2 regions of the Streptomyces sp. CNQ329 genome follow, and region 1 is predicted to be linked to the other one. Evidence: predicted binding sites of a transcription regulator. Region 1 holds the regulator's gene; the other holds the start of a gene.

Region 1 (7,743 bases):
CACCACGCCCTCGACCCGCAGGTCGTGGCCCCAGACCCGCTCGACCAGTTCCGCGTCGTGGCGGCCCTCGACGTAGATGCGGCCGGCGCGGGCCACGCGCGCGGTGTGGTCGCGGACGGCGATCGAGCCGGAGGCCGACAAGAGCGGGCCTGGAGGCCGGGTGGAGCCGCCGGGCCGCACCAGCGTGACGACCTTGCCGTCGATCATGAAGCCGCGCGGCGTGAGCGGGAACACCCGGTGCTTGCCGAAGCGGTCCTCCAGCGTCACCGTCGGGCCCTCCGCGGTCTTCTCCGTGCGGATGACGGCGCCGCAGAAGCCCGTGCCCACCTCCTCCACCACGAGGTCCGGCTCCGCCGGTACCTCGGGGGCGGGCTGCTGCGGCTTCTTCCACGGGGGCGTGAGGTCGGTGTCGTAGCGGCGCACGGGGCGAGACTACGACAAGCCCCGCACCAGGTCGTCCCGTTGGGCGCGTACGAAGTCCGCCCCCACCGCCGCCCCGTGCCCGGGGACGTACACCGCCTCGGGTCCGCCCAGCTCCAGCAGCCGGTCCAGCGCCTCCGGCCAGCGCGCCGGGTCCGCGTCCGGGCCCGCCTGCGGGGGGCCTGACTCCTCGACCAGGTCGCCGCAGAACACGATCGCCGGCCGCCCCGGGACCGGGACGTACACCGCCATGTCGTGCGCCGAGTGCGCCGCGCCCAGCTCGACGAGCAGCACCTCCCGGCCGCCCCCGAGGTCCAGCGGGTGCGTGCCGGACACCTCGTGCCGCGGTGCGACCAGGACGTCGACGGCCTCCGCCGCCGCGTGGCGGTCCAGCCCGTGGCGTACGGCGTCCGCGCGCAGCTCCTCCGCGGCCCTGCCGCCCGGTCCGCGCAGCAGGGCCGCCGTCCCGGCCGGGCCGTAGACCTCGGCTCCCGCGAAGGCCGCGGTGCCGAGCACGTGGTCGAAGTGCGGATGCGTGAGCGCGATGTGCGTCACCCGGCGGCCGAAGCGCTCCCGGACCTCCCGGCGCAGCTCCGCGCCCTCCCGCAGCGAGGCGCCGGTGTCCACGAGCAGGACGCCTTCCGCTCCGGCCACCGCGCCCGCGGTCGCGTCCCAGCGGGGCAGCCGGCGCCGTACGACGTCCGGGGCCAGCTCTTCCCAACCGCCACTCATTCCCCGACGCTATAACGTGACCGGCCACCTTGCCCGAGCTGCCGTACCCGGCCGTACACTGGCCCGGAACCCTGGCACTCCCCGCCTTCGAGTGCCAGCGATGGAACGACCGGACGGACCCCGAGTGTGGAGGTGGGCAGCATGCTCAGCGAGCGCAGGCTCGAAGTGCTGCGCGCCATCGTCCAGGACTACGTGGGCACGGAGGAGCCGGTCGGTTCCAAGGCGCTCACCGAGCGGCATCACCTGGGTGTTTCCCCGGCGACGGTGCGTAATGACATGGCCGCTCTGGAGGACGAGGGGTTCATCGCCCAGCCGCACACCAGCGCCGGCCGTATCCCCACCGACAAGGGCTACCGGCTGTTCGTCGACAAGCTCGCCGACGTCAAGCCGCTGAGTGCGGCCGAGCGGCGGGCGATCCAGAACTTCCTGTCCGGCGCCGTCGACCTCGATGACGTCGTCGGGCGTACGGTGCGGCTGCTGGCGCAGTTGACGCGGCAGGTGGCGGTGGTGCAGTACCCGTCGCTGACCCGCTCGACCGTGCGCCATGTGGAGCTGCTCCAGCTCGCGCCTGCGCGCGTCATGCTCGTGCTCATCACCGACACCGGCAGGGTCGAGCAGCGCATGGTGGACTGCCCGGCGCCGTTCGGCGAGGAATCCCTCGCCGACCTGCGCGCCCGGCTCAACAGCCGCGTCGTCGGCCGCCGCTTCCGCGACGTGCCGCCGCTGGTGGCGGATCTCGCCGAATCCTTCCCCGCGGACGACCGCGGCACGGTGCAGACCGTGCTGTCGGTGCTGCTGGAGACGCTGGTGGAGGAGACCGAGGAGCGGCTGATCATCGGCGGCACCGCCAACCTCACCCGCTTCGACCACGACTTCCCGCTCACTATCCGGCCGGTGCTGGAGGCGCTGGAGGAGCAGGTGGTGCTCCTGCGGCTGCTCGGGGAGGCGAAGGAACCGGGCATGACGGTGCGTATCGGTCACGAGAACGACCATGAGGGGCTTACCTCCACCTCGGTCGTCTCCGTCGGATACGGTTCAGGCGGCGACACCGGCGAAGCCGTCGCCAAGCTCGGCGTGGTCGGACCTACCCGCATGGACTACCCCGGAACGATGGGAGCGGTACGCGCAGTGGCACGGTACGTCGGACAGATCCTGGCGGAGTCATAAGTGGCCACGGACTACTACGCGGTTCTCGGCGTCGGACGTGACGCCTCTCAGGACGAGATCAAGAAGGCGTTCCGCAGACTCGCGCGCGAGCTGCACCCGGACGTGAACCCGGATCCGAAGACCCAGGAGCGGTTCAAGGAGATCAACGCCGCCTACGAGGTGCTGTCGGATCCGCAGAAGAAGCAGATCTACGACCTCGGCGGCGACCCGCTGTCGCAGAACGGCGCCGCGGCCGGCGGCTTCGGCGCCGGCGGCTTCGGCAACCTCTCCGACATCATGGACGCCTTCTTCGGCCAGGCCGGCCAGCGTGGGCCGCGCTCGCGCACCCGCCGCGGCCAGGACGCCATGATCCGGCTCGAAATCGAGCTGGAGGAGGCGGCGTTCGGCGCCACCAAGGAGATCCAGGTCGACACCGCGGTGGTCTGCGGCACCTGCAACGGCGAGGGCGCGGCGCCCGGGACGTCGGCGCAGACGTGCGACATGTGCCGCGGCCGCGGCGAGGTCTCGCAGGTCACCCGCTCCTTCCTGGGGCAGGTCATGACCTCCCGGCCCTGCCCCCAGTGCCAGGGCTTCGGCACGGTGGTGCCCACGCCGTGCCCGGAGTGCGCGGGCGACGGACGGGTGCGCTCGCGGCGTACGCTCACGGTCAAGATCCCCGCGGGCGTCGATACCGGCACCCGCATCCAGCACGCCGGGGAGGGCGAGGTCGGCCCGGGCGGCGGCCCCGCGGGCGATCTGTACGTGGAGATCCGCGAGCTGCCGCACCCGATCTTCCAGCGCCGCGGGGACGATCTGCACTGCACGGTGACGCTTCCGATGACCGCGGCCTCGCTGGGCACGAAGGTCAATCTGGAGACGCTCGACGGCCTGGAGGAGGTCGACATCCGTCCCGGTACGCAGTCGGGGCAGTCGATCCCGCTGCACCAGCGCGGGGTGACGCATCTGCGCGGCGGCGGCCGGGGCGACCTGGTGGTGCACGTCGAGGTCGAGACGCCGCAGAAGCTGGATCCGGAGCAGGAGCGGCTCCTGCGCCAGCTCGCCCAGTTGCGCGGCGAGGAGCGCCCGCAGGGCCAGTTCAAACCGGGCCAGCAGGGGCTGTTCTCGCGGCTGAAGGACGCCTGGAGCGGTCGCTAGCCGGGGTGCGGTGAGGACGTCGCCGGGCCGCCGCCGTGCGGCCCGTGCGACGGGTGTTGTGGGTGGGACGCACGCCGTCCCCAGGTGCGTGAAGACGTGCGGATTCCATGATCCGGCGCGGGCCGCCGGTGTCCGATCTGCGTGACAGGATGAGCCCATGCCCACCGAGCTGAACGATCTGTTCACCTTCCCGATCGTGCAGGCGCCCATGGCAGGTGGCGCATCCTGCCCGCAGCTCGCCGCCGGTGTCCTCGAGGGCGGCGGTCTGGCGTTCCTCGCCGCCGGGTACAAGACGCCGGAGGCGATGTACGAGGAGATCCGCCAGTTGCGGGCCGTCACCGACCGGCCTTTCGGCGTCAATCTGTTCCTGCCCCAGCCCTCAGCGCCGCCCGACCCCGCCCAGATCGAGGCGTACGCGGAGCAACTGGCCGGCGAGGTCGAGTGGTACGACACGGCGCTGGGCGACGCGGAGGCCGGTACGGACGACGCCTTCGACGCCAAGGTGGCGATACTGCTGGACGAGCCGGTGGCGCTGGTGTCGTTCACCTTCGGCTGCCCCGGGCCGGCCGTCCTCGACGCCTTCGCCCGCGCCGGGACGTACACCGTCGTCACCGTCACCAACGTCGTCGAGGCACGCCGGGCGCAGGCCGCGGGCGCCGGCGCCGTGTGCGTGCAGGGCGTCGAGGCCGGTGGCCACCAGGGCGGCTTCCGCAACGATCCGCGCGACGACGACGTGGGCCGCGGGCTGCTCACGCTGCTCGCCGAGGTGCTGGAGGCGGTCGACGTGCCGGTGATCGCCGCCGGCGGGCTGATGCGCGGCGGGCAGATCGCCGCGGTGCTGTCGGCCGGCGCCGCCGCCGCGCAGCTCGGCACCGCGTTCCTGGTCTGCCCCGAGTCCGGCGCCAACGCGCTGCACAAACGCGCTGTCACCGGCGGTGTGTTCACGCGTACGGAGCTGACCCGCGCCTTCTCCGGCCGGCCCGCACGCGGGCTGGTCAACCGGTTCGTACGCGAACACGGCCCGTACGCCCCCGCCGCCTACCCCCAGCTCCACCATCTGACCTCCCCGCTGCGGGCCGCCGCCGCCCGCGTCGGTGACCCGCAGGGCATGGCGCTCTGGGCCGGCCAGGGCTTCCGGCTGGCGCGTGAACTGCCCGCCGCCGAGCTGGTGGAGGTGCTGGCCCGGGAGCTGGCCGACGCGCTCAGCGGGACGACGAAGCCCGCCGGCGACGCCCCGGGCGGCCTGCTGTGACCGCCCCGGTGTTCGTCGCCGAGCCCGCGGTGCTGGATGCCGCCCGCCCCGGCGCGGTGCTGGCGCTGACCGGTCCCGAGGGGCGGCACGCGGTGTCGGTACGACGGCTGCTGGCCGGCGAGGACGTCGTGCTCACCGACGGCGCGGGGCGCGGCGCGTACGGCACCGTGGCCGGTGCGGAGGGCCGCGACCGGCTCCTCGTGACCTGCACCGGCGTGCGTGAGGAGCCGGCGCCGAGCCCGCGGCTGACCGTCGTGCAGGCGCTGCCGAAGGGCGACCGCGGCGAGCTGGCCGTCGAGACGATGACCGAGACCGGCGTGGACGCGATCGTGCCGTGGACGGCGGCCCGCTGCGTGACCCGGTGGCGCGCGGAGCGCGGGCAGAAGTCCCTGGCCAAGTGGCGCGCCACCGCCCGCGAGGCGGGTAAGCAGGCCCGCCGGCTGCGCTTCCCCGAGATCGCCGGGCCGCACGGGACGAAGGAGCTGCTGCCGCTGCTCGCGGGCGCGGCGTTCACCGCCGTGCTGCACGAGGAGGGCGCGGCGCCGCTGGCCGGCGCGAAGCTGCCGGAGTCCGGGGAGATCGTGCTCGTGGTCGGCCCCGAGGGCGGGATCACGCCGGAGGAGCTGGCGGCGTTCGCGGACGCCGGTGCCGGGGCATACCGACTGGGGCCGACCGTGCTGCGCACCTCCACCGCGGGCACCGCGGCGGGTGCGGTGGTGCTCGCGGCGACGGGACGGTGGTCCTGAACGGCCCCTGGATGACCCGGAACGACCCTGAACGGTCCCGGACGGTCCCGAGGCGGCCGAGAGCGAGCGGAGTAAGAGGTTCCGTACGCCCGGATCCCGAGGGGTCCGCGCGCCGGCCTCACGGGTTTTCCCGGGGTGTTCAGTGTCACGTCCCGAATCGTTCCGCGCCGGGGCAGGGCGGGTACAGGACGAATGTCACACCGCACCGCAAAGCGGTGGTGAGCGACGCTTCCGCATGATGGGATGATCGACGTGACTCAGCCTGCCTACCTGCGATTCCCGCACCTGCACGGCGACTTGATCACCTTCACGGCGGAGGACGACGTGTGGGCCGCGCCCCTCGACGGCGGTCGCGCCTGGCGGGTGAGCGCCGACAACATGCCGGTGGACCATCCGCGCCTGTCGCCCGACGGCACCCGCGTCGCCTGGACCTCCACCCGCGACGGCGCCCCCGAGGTCCTCACCGCGCCCGTCGACGGCGGCTCCCCGGTCCGCCTGACGTACTGGGGCAGCGGCAAGACCTCCGTGCGCGGCTGGACCCCCGAGGGCGACGTGCTGGCGCTGACCGCCCACGGCCAGTACTCGCTGCGCCGCACCTGGGCGCGCGCGGTCCCGCCCGACGGCGGGCCCGCGCACACGCTGCCCTTCGGCCCCGTCGGCAACGTCGCGTACGGGCCGGAGGGCCGCGTCGCGCTGCTGACCGTGGGCATGGGCCGGGAGGCGGCGTACTGGAAGCGCTACCGCGGCGGTACGGCCGGCCGGCTGTGGCTGCGCACCGCGGCCGACGCGGAGTTCACCCGGCCCGCCGAGCTGGACGCCGTCCTCGGCAACGCCGAGTACCCGCTGTGGGCCGGCGGGCGGCTGGCGTTCCTCTCCGACCACGAGGGCACCGGCGCGCTGTACTCCGCCGACACCGACGCGCCCGACGCGTACGCGGCGCTGCGCCGCCACACGCCCCTGGGCGGCTTCTACGCCCGACACGCCGCCACCGACGGCACCCGCGTCGTCTACGCGAGCGCCGGCGAACTGTGGCTCCTGGACGACCTCGACGAGGGCACCGAGCCCCGCCGCCTCGACATCCGCCTCGGCGGTCAGCGCACCGACCTGCGCCCCCGCCCGCTGCGCCCCCGCCGCAACCTCGGCGCCGCGCGCCCCGACCACACCGGCCGCGGCAGCGCCGTCGAGATCCGCGGCACCCTGCACTGGGTGACCCACCGCGAGGGTCCCGCCCGCGCCCTGGCCGCGGAGCCGGGCGTACGGGCCCGGATGCCCCGGGTGTTCCGCGCCGAGGGCGCCGAGCACGTGGTGTTCGTGACCGACGCCGAGGGCGAGGACGCGCTGGAGTTCACCCCCGCCGCCGGCCGCGACGCCGGCGCCACGCCCCGCCGGGTCGCCGCCGGGCGGCTCGGCCGCGTCACCGGGCTGGCCGTCGCGCCGGACGGCAGCCGCGTCGCCGTCGCCTCGCACGACGGCCGCGTGCTGCTCGTCGAACGCGCCTCCGGCGACGTACGCGAGGTCGACGCCAGCGAGTACGGCGACGTCGGCGGGCTGGTGTTCTCACCCGACTCGGCCTGGCTGGCCTGGTCCCACCCGGGCCCCGGCGAGCTGCGGCAGTTGCGGCTGGCGACCACCGACGGGCTGGCCGTCGCCGAGGCCACCCCGCTGCGTTTCCGCGACTACTCCCCGGCGTTCACCGCCGACGGCAAGCACCTGGCGTTCCTCTCCGAGCGGGCCTTCGACCCCGTCTACGACAGCCACGTCTTCGACCTGTCGTTCCCGTACGCCTGCCGCCCCCACCTGATCACGCTGGCCGCCGAGACCCCCTCGCCGTTCGGTCCGCAGCGCCACGGCCGGGCCCCCGAGCGCGGCGGGTCGGACGACGGCGACGACGCGGGCCCCGGCGACACCCCGCCGGTCACCCGCATCGACCTCGACGGTCTCGCCGACCGCATCCTGCCCTTCCCCGTCGAGGCCGCCCGCTACTCGACGCTGCGCGCCGCCGAGGGCGGTCTGCTGTGGCTCGTCCACCCGTTGCGCGGTGTCCTCGGCACCGACGCCGCGGGCCCCGACGACGACGGGCCCGCGACCCGGCTGGAGCGCTACGACCTCGGCAAGCAGCGCGTCGAGGAACTCGCCGACGACGTCGAGGGCTTCGCGGTCACCGGCGACGGCACCCGGATTCTGCTGCGCACCGACGGCAAGCTCAGGGTCGTTCCCGCCGACCGGAAGGCCAGCCACGTCGACGACGGCGACGGCGACAACGTCACCGTCGACCTCACGCGCGTACGGCAG
Region 2 (7,743 bases), on a different contig from region 1:
CTGGCCCGCCGACAGCTCCGCGACCTTGGAGGTGATGACGTACCCCTCCAGGCCCGCGTTCTCCGCGATCCACCGCAGCGGCTCGACCGTCGCGCGGCGCACGACCGCGACGCCGGTGGCCTCGTCGCCCGTGAGGCCGAGGCCGTCCTCCAGCACCTTCGCGGCGTGGACGAGCGCCGAGCCGCCGCCGGAGACGATGCCCTCCTCGACCGCCGCGCGGGTGGCGGAGATGGCGTCCTCCAGACGGTGCTTCTTCTCCTTCAGCTCGACCTCGGTGGCCGCGCCGACGCGGATGACGCACACGCCGCCGGCGAGCTTCGCCAGCCGCTCCTGCAGCTTCTCGCGGTCCCAGTCGGAGTCCGTGGCCTCGATCTCGGCCTTGATCTGCGCGACCCGGCCGGCGACCTCGTCCGCCTTGCCGGCGCCGTCGACGATCGTCGTGTCGTCCTTGGTGATGACCACACGGCGGGCAGTGCCCAGCACCTCCAGGCCGACCTGGTCGAGCTTGAGGCCGACCTCCTCGGCGATCACGGTGGCGCCCGTGAGGGTGGCCATGTCGCCGAGCATCGCCTTGCGGCGGTCGCCGAAGCCGGGGGCCTTGACCGCGACGGAGTTGAAGGTGCCGCGGATCTTGTTGACGACGAGGGTGGACAGCGCCTCGCCGTCCACGTCCTCGGCCACGATCAGCAGCGGCTTCGAGGAGCCGGCCTGCATGACCTTCTCCAGCAGCGGCAGCAGGTCCTGGATGGAGGAGATCTTGCCCTGGTTGATGAGGATGTACGGGTCCTCCAGCACCGCCTCCATGCGGTCCTGGTCGGTCACCATGTAGTGCGACAGGTAGCCCTTGTCGAAGGCCATGCCCTCGGTGAAGTCCAGCTCCAGGCCGAAGGTGTTGGACTCCTCGACGGTGATGACGCCGTCCTTGCCGACCTTGTCCATGGCCTCGCCGATGAGCTGGCCCACCTGCTCGTCCTGCGCGGACAGCGCGGCGACCGCGGCGATGTCGGACTTGGAGTCGATCGGGCTGGCGGCCTTCAGCAGCTCGTCGGAGACGGCCGCGACGGCGGCGTCGATGCCGCGCTTGAGCGCGGAGGGGGAGGCGCCGGCGGCCACGTTGCGCAGGCCCTCGCGGACCAGCGCCTGGGCCAGCACGGTGGCGGTGGTGGTGCCGTCGCCCGCGATGTCGTTGGTCTTGGTCGCCACCTCCTTCACGAGCTGGGCGCCCAGGTTCTCGTACGGGTCCTCGACCTCGATCTCGCGGGCGATGGTCACGCCGTCGTTGGTGATGGTCGGGGCACCGAACTTCTTGTCGATGACGACGTTGCGGCCGCGGGGGCCGATCGTCACCTTCACGGTGTTGGCAAGTTTGTCCACGCCGCGCTCAAGAGCGCGGCGGGCATCCTCGTCGAACTTCAGAGTCTTCGCCATGGAACGTGGTTCCTCTCAAGGGGGCGCCGTCGGGAGCGCCGACGCCCCGGCCCGTTTCGATATGTCCTGCTCGATGAACGGATCCGGGGCGGCGGCGTATGCGGGAAGAAGCGGGAAGCGCCCCGTTACTTCTCGATGATCGCGAGCACGTCGCGGGCGGAGAGGACGAGGTAGTCCTCGTTGTTGTACTTCACCTCGGTGCCGCCGTACTTGCTGTAGAGAACGACGTCACCGACGGAGACGTCGAGCGGCAGACGGTTGCCGTCCTCGAAGCGGCCCGGGCCCACGGCCAGGACGACGCCCTCCTGGGGCTTCTCCTTGGCGGTGTCCGGGATGACCAGGCCCGAGGCCGTGGTCTCCTCGGCGTCGAGCGTCTGGACCACGATGCGGTCCTCAAGCGGCTTGATGGCAACCTTGGTGCTGGCGGTCGTCACGATCCGACCTCCCCCTTCGGAGATCTCGCGGGGTTGAATGTCTGGGGTGGCGACCCTGGTGGACCCGTCGTCGCGGGTGCCGGATCCGCCTCGTCGCTGTGTTGGCACTCTCCCACGGGGAGTGCCAGAGCCGAGATTATGCCGCCCTTTAGCACTCGGTCAAGCCGAGTGCCAGATTGCCCGCCGCGCCGTACGTCCGTACGAATCCTCGCGGCCCCCGCGTCACACGTAGTCCTCCAACCGGGCCACGGTGAAGCCCTGGCGCTGGATCTCCCGTACCAGCTCCGCCATCACGTCCGTCATCGTCCGCCCGCCCTGCTCCTCCGGCCCCAGGAAGTGCGCCAGCACGATGTCGCCGGGGCGCAGCCGGTCGCCGCTGCGGTACTCCAGCCCGCTCGCCTTCATCTCGGCCCGCCACAGCGGCATCGCGCGGACGCCGCAGGAGGCGGCGGCCCGCAGCGTCGCCGCGTCGTACTTGCCGTAGGGCGGCCGGAACAGGGTCGGGCGGACGCCGAAGCGGTCGGAGACGCGCCGCTGCTGGCCGCAGATCTGGCGCCGCTGCCCGGCGTACGGCAGGGAGGTGAGGTCCGGGTGGGTGAGGGTGTGGCCGTGGACGGAGTTGCCCAGGCGGCGCAGCTTCTCGAAGTAGCCGTAGTCCACGCCGGCCGCGGAGCCGGAGAGGAACATGCTGAACGGCAGCCGCAGCTCCGCCGCCATCCGGATCAGCGCGGGGTCCTTCTCCCAGCCGTCGTCGATGGTGAGGAAGACGACCTTGTCCCGTGTCGGCACCCGGCCCGTCACGGCGGGCACCCCGGAGTCGGCCGGCCGCACGGGACGGCTCGCGGGGGGCGTGGGCGGCGGGGCGAGGGGGCGGTCGAGGCCCCAGCGCCGGTACGCACCGGGGCCGGCGGCGTGCGCGGCGTCCTTGCGGGCGTTGCCGCCGCCGCCCGGCAGCGCGCGCGGGGTACGCCCGGCGTGCCGCGCTTCCGGCTTGCCGTCCGGCCGGGCGTCCCCGGGCGCCGCGGAGTCCCCACCGCTTGGGGGAAACCACTCCTCCGGCGGACGGGCCGCGTCCGCGCAGGCGGTGAGCGCCAGCAGGCAGACGGCGGCTATCGCGGCGGCCGACGACCGCCGCCCGGAGCGGCGGTTGCGCCTCATACGTAGTCCTCCAAGCGGGCAACGGCGAAGCCCTCGTCGTTCGCCTTACGGAGCACCGTACGGAGGACGTCGGCCATCGTGCCGCCGAATTCGGAAGGCCCTTCGAAGTGGGTGAGCACGATATCGCCCGGGTGGAACGCGGTGTCGGCCCGGGAGTACGTCCAGCGGCCGGGGAACGCCTCCTGCTGCCACAGCGGGACGACGTCGATGCCGCAGTCGCCGGCGACGCGCAGGGTGTCGCCGTTGTAGTTGCCGTACGGCGGGCGGAAGATCCGCGGCGCCGCGCCCATCTCCCGCTCCAGGACGCGCTGCTGGCCGCAGATCTCCTCGCGCTGGGCCGCGTAGGGCAGTTCGCGGAGGTTGGGGTGGTGGAGGGTGTGGTTGTGGACGGCGGTGCCGAGGTCGCGGAGGTCGCGGAAGTAGGCGTAGTCGTCGCCAGCGACCTCGTCGGCGAGGAAGGCGCTGACGGGCACGTCGAGTTCGCGCAGCATGCGCAGCAGCTCGCGGTCCTTGCGGTAGCCGTCGTCGATGGTCAGGAAGATGACCCGGTCGCCGGTCGGGACCCGGGTGATGACGGGCGGCAGGCCGGGGCCGCCGCCGTCGGTCTCGTAGCCGGGTTCGGTGGCGAGTGCGGGTTTGGTACGCGGCGGGGCGGGCGGCAGCAGCGGGGCGGCGGCCAGGCCCCAGGTGCGGGCGGCGGCGAGCCGCCGGGCGTGGAGGCGCTGCTGGTGCCGCGCGGTGCGGGCGAGGGCGAGGGCGGGTGCGGCGGCCGGACCGCCGGCGACGGCGGGCTTGGCGTCCTCGGAGCGAGGGGTGAGGGGGTGGTGGCGGTCGGGCCCGGCGGTGCCGGAGGAGCAGCCGGAGGCGAGGAGGGCGGCGGTGACGGCCAGGGGGAGGAGGCCGGTACGGAGCCTGGCGCGGGAAAGCATTTTATCCTTTTGTCGTATTTATTGCGGAGTCCGCATCCTTCCAGTACGGAACGGGGTGTCACGGCGCCACGCCGTACGGGCGCCCGGATGGCGGACGCCGCGGTCACCGCCCGCCGCTCCCCGGCGGCGCCCGCAACCGCCCCGCCACCGTGACGGACAATGGGCGGATGCACGACGCCGGAGATCCCCTCGCCGCCCTCCTCACCTCCGAGGGGCAGGACCTCCTCGCCGAGTTGCGCGACCACGACCCCGCCGACGAGCTGGCCCTCGCCACCCGGCTGCGCCGCACGCACCCCGCCCCGCTCGTCTCCGCCGCGCTCGGCCAGGCCCGGCTGCGGCAGCGGGCGGCGGCGAAGTTCGGGCCGGACGCGGGGCGGATGTACTTCACGCCGGACGGCGTCGAGCAGGCGACCCGTACGGCGGTCGCGGCGCACCGCGCGGCCCGCTTCGCCGCGCTCGGCGTCGACCGGGTCGCCGACCTGTGCTGCGGCATCGGCGGCGACGCGGTGGCGCTCGCGCGGGCCGGGATCGCGGTGCTCGCCGTCGACCGGGACCCGGCGACGGCCGCCGCCGCGCGCGCCAACGCGGCGGCGCTGGGGGTCGCGGAGCTGGTCGAGGTGCGGTGCGCGGAGGTGGGGGACGTGGACATCTCGGGGTATGACGCGGTGTTCGTCGATCCGGCTCGCCGGGTCGGAGGGGGTGGCGGGGGGCGTACGCGGGTCTTCGACCCCGAGGCGTACTCGCCGCCGCTGTCCTGGGCGGTCGAGGTCGCCGGCCGGGTCTCGCACGCCGCGCTGAAGGTGGCCCCCGGCATCCCGCACGAGCTGGTGCCGGACGCCGCGGAGGCGGAGTGGGTCTCGGACGGCGGCGAGGTGAAGGAGGCCGTGCTCTGGTTCGGTACCGCTCCCGGCGCCCGCCGCGCGACCCTGCTGCCCGCCGGCGCCTCCCTCGCGGGACGCGGCCTGCCCGACCCGGCGCCGGGCCCCGTCGGGCGCTACCTGTACGAGCCGGACGGCGCGGTTATCCGCGCGCACCTCGTCGCCGAGGTGGCCGCGCAGGTCGGCGGCCGGCTGCTGGATCCGGCGATCGCGTACGTCACGGCCGGCGACCGGGTGCCGACCCCGTACGCCACCGCGTACGAGATCACCGACACGCTCCCGTTCAGCGTCAAGAAGCTCCGCGCCCTGCTGCGCGAACGCGGCGTCGGCAGCGTCACCGTCAAGAAGCGCGGCTCCGCCGTCGAACCCGAGGAGCTGCGGCGGAAGCTGAAGCTCACCGGCGCGACCACGGTGTCCTGCACGGTCTTCCTCACCCGGGTCGCCGGCGCCCCTACGGTGCTTCTGGGCCGTCCGGTCCCAGCGACGTGAACCGCCACCGGTGCACGGGCCGGGCCAGCAGGCCGGCGTCCGGGTCCGGGAGTTCCGGCATACCGGCCTCACGGTCGCCGCAGCCCGCGTCCCACCAGGTGATGACCAGCACCCGGTCCCCCGGCGCGCGGAACGTCTCGCGCCGCAGCGGCTGGACGGGCAGGCCCTGCGCGCGGGCCCACGCCAGCAGCTCGTCGCCGCGCCCGGCCGTGGCCTTGGCCTCCCACATCAGCGCGATGACGGTCACGAGTACAGGTTGTCCTTCGCCGGCTCGTGCGCGTGGTCGTGGCCGTGCCCCGGGACGTGCGTCTGAGTGACCGGCAGCGACGAGTCGGCCGACAGGTCCCAGTCCGACGCCGCCCGCCCCCGCGCCACCATCTCCGCGCCCAGCGCCGCGACCATCGCCCCGTTGTCCGTGCACAGCTTCGGCCGCGGCACCCGCAGCACGATCCCCGCGTCCTCGCAGCGCCGCTCCGCCATCGCCCGCAGCCGCGAGTTCGCCGCCACCCCGCCGCCGATCATCAGGTGCCCGACGCCGTTGTCCCGGCAGGCCCGTACCGCCTTGCGGGTCAGCACGTCCGCGACCGACTCCTGGAACGACGCCGCCACATCCGCCACCGGCACCTCCTCCCCCGCCGCCCGCCTGGCCTCCACCCAGCGGGCGACGGAGGTCTTCAGCCCGGAGAAGGAGAAGTCGTACAGCGGGTCGCGCGGGCCCGTCAGGCCGCGCGGGAAGCGGATCGCGGCCGGGTCGCCCTCGCGCGCGGCCTTGTCGATGAACGGGCCGCCGGGGAAGCCGAGCCCGAGGACGCGGGCGACCTTGTCGAACGCCTCGCCGGCCGCGTCGTCGATGGTCGCGCCGAGGGGGCGGACGTCGGAGGTGATGTCGGCGGACACCAGCAGCGACGAGTGCCCGCCGGAGACCAGCAGGGCCATCGTCGGCTCGGGCAGCACGCCGTGTTCGAGCTGGTCGACGGCGATGTGCGAGGCCAGGTGGTTGACGCCGTAGAGCGGCTTGCCCAGCGCGTACGCGTACGCCTTCGCCGCCGACACCCCGACCAGCAGCGCCCCCGACAGTCCGGGCCCCGCCGTCACCGCGACCGCGTCCAGGTCGCGGGCCGCGACCCCGGCATCGCGCAGCGCCCGCTCGATCGTCGGCACCATCGCCTCCAGGTGTGCCCGGCTCGCCACCTCGGGCACCACGCCGCCGAAGCGGGCGTGCGCGTCGACGCTGGAGGCGACGGCGTCGGCGAGCAGCGTGTGCCCGCGGACGATCCCGACACCGGTCTCGTCGCAGGACGTCTCGATGCCGAGCACCAGGGGTTCGTCTGCCATGGGGGCGTCACACTTTCTCGGTACGGCGCATGACGAGCGCGTCGACGTTTCCGGGCTGGTAGTAGCCGCGCCTGACGCCGATCACGGCGAAGCCGTGGCGCTCGTAGAGGCGCTGGGCGCGCTCATTGTCGACGCGCACCTCCAGCAGCACCTCGTGGCAGCCGAAGCGGCGGGCGGCGGCGAGCAGCGCCTCCAGCAGGCGGCGGCCGAGGCCGGTGCCCCAGTGGTCGCGGGCGGCGGCGATGGTCTGGATGTCGCCGGTGCCGTCGACGGCGGCGAGGCCCCCGTAGCCGACGACGCGGCCGGTGCCGTCCTCGGCGACGAGGTACGCGCGGGTGGCACCGGGGCCGCGGGCGTGGGCCAGCTCGGACCAGAACATGGCCGCGGACCAGGCGTCTTCGGGGAAGGTGTCCCGTTCGAGTGCGAGCACGGGGTCGATGTCCCACCACCGCATCTCGCGCAGCGCGACATCGGTCATCCGCGAGGGCCGCTCTGGTACGGGCCGGGGCGCGCGGTCATCGCGGGGTGACCGCCTTGTACGCGGCCGGGACCTGCGCGTCCGGCCGGCGCAGGTAGAGCGGGCGGGGCGGCAGCAACGCGGCGCCCGCGGCGAGCCGCTCGGCGGCCAGCGCCGCGAGGTCGGCGGCGTGCGGGTGCGCCGGGGGGCGGACGTCGGGGAACACCTCCGGGTACAGCTCCGCCCCCGCCCCGGCGGCGGGCAGGCCGGCGACCTGTGCGGCGATGTCGGCCGGACGGTCGACGGCGGGTTCCGTGACGCGGGTGCGGGCGTCGTCGTAGCGCGCCCAGTACACCTCTTTGCGCCGGGCGTCGGTGGCCACGACGAACGGGCTGTCCATGACGCCGGCGCCGCCGTCACGGCCGGCGGCGTAGGCGATGCCGTCGAGCGTGCAGATCCCGTGGACGGGGATGCCCAGCGTCATGCCGAGTATGTCGGCGGTCACCAGCCCCACCCGCAGCCCGGTGTACGGACCGGGTCCCACGCCGACGACGACGCCGGTCAGCTCCCCGGGCTTCCGTCCCGCCCCGGCCAGCACCCGGTCGACGGCGGGCAGCAGCAGCTCGCCGTGGCGC

The links. Region 1 encodes HrcA, which represses chaperone genes, less so after heat shock. Its sites were predicted from a motif close to TTNGCACTCNGNNNNNCNGAGTGCNAA; they were not measured.
Region 2: the regulator HrcA is predicted to act here: its motif matches at 2,011-2,037, upstream of groES (co-chaperone GroES).

What each region holds. Positions count from the first base shown of each region.
Region 1 is NZ_AXVU01000034.1:67,637-75,379, reverse strand. Features, by position in the region: gene I003_RS0121985 (DUF3097 domain-containing protein) at 1-423, opposite strand, end outside; gene I003_RS0121980 (MBL fold metallo-hydrolase) at 433-1,152, opposite strand; gene hrcA (heat-inducible transcriptional repressor HrcA) at 1,294-2,319, shown strand; gene dnaJ (molecular chaperone DnaJ) at 2,320-3,453, shown strand; gene I003_RS0121965 (nitronate monooxygenase) at 3,611-4,705, shown strand; gene I003_RS0121960 (16S rRNA (uracil(1498)-N(3))-methyltransferase) at 4,702-5,451, shown strand; gene I003_RS32865 (S41 family peptidase) at 5,704-7,743, shown strand, end outside.
Region 2 is NZ_AXVU01000018.1:97,978-105,720, forward strand. Features, by position in the region: gene groL (chaperonin GroEL) at 1-1,428, opposite strand, end outside; gene groES (co-chaperone GroES) at 1,554-1,862, opposite strand; gene I003_RS0114480 (polysaccharide deacetylase family protein) at 2,085-3,020, opposite strand; gene I003_RS0114485 (polysaccharide deacetylase family protein) at 3,017-3,949, opposite strand; gene I003_RS0114490 (class I SAM-dependent methyltransferase) at 4,117-5,316, shown strand; gene I003_RS0114495 (hypothetical protein) at 5,279-5,545, opposite strand; gene tsaD (tRNA (adenosine(37)-N6)-threonylcarbamoyltransferase complex transferase subunit TsaD) at 5,560-6,651, opposite strand; gene rimI (ribosomal protein S18-alanine N-acetyltransferase) at 6,659-7,129, opposite strand; gene tsaB (tRNA (adenosine(37)-N6)-threonylcarbamoyltransferase complex dimerization subunit type 1 TsaB) at 7,167-7,743, opposite strand, start outside.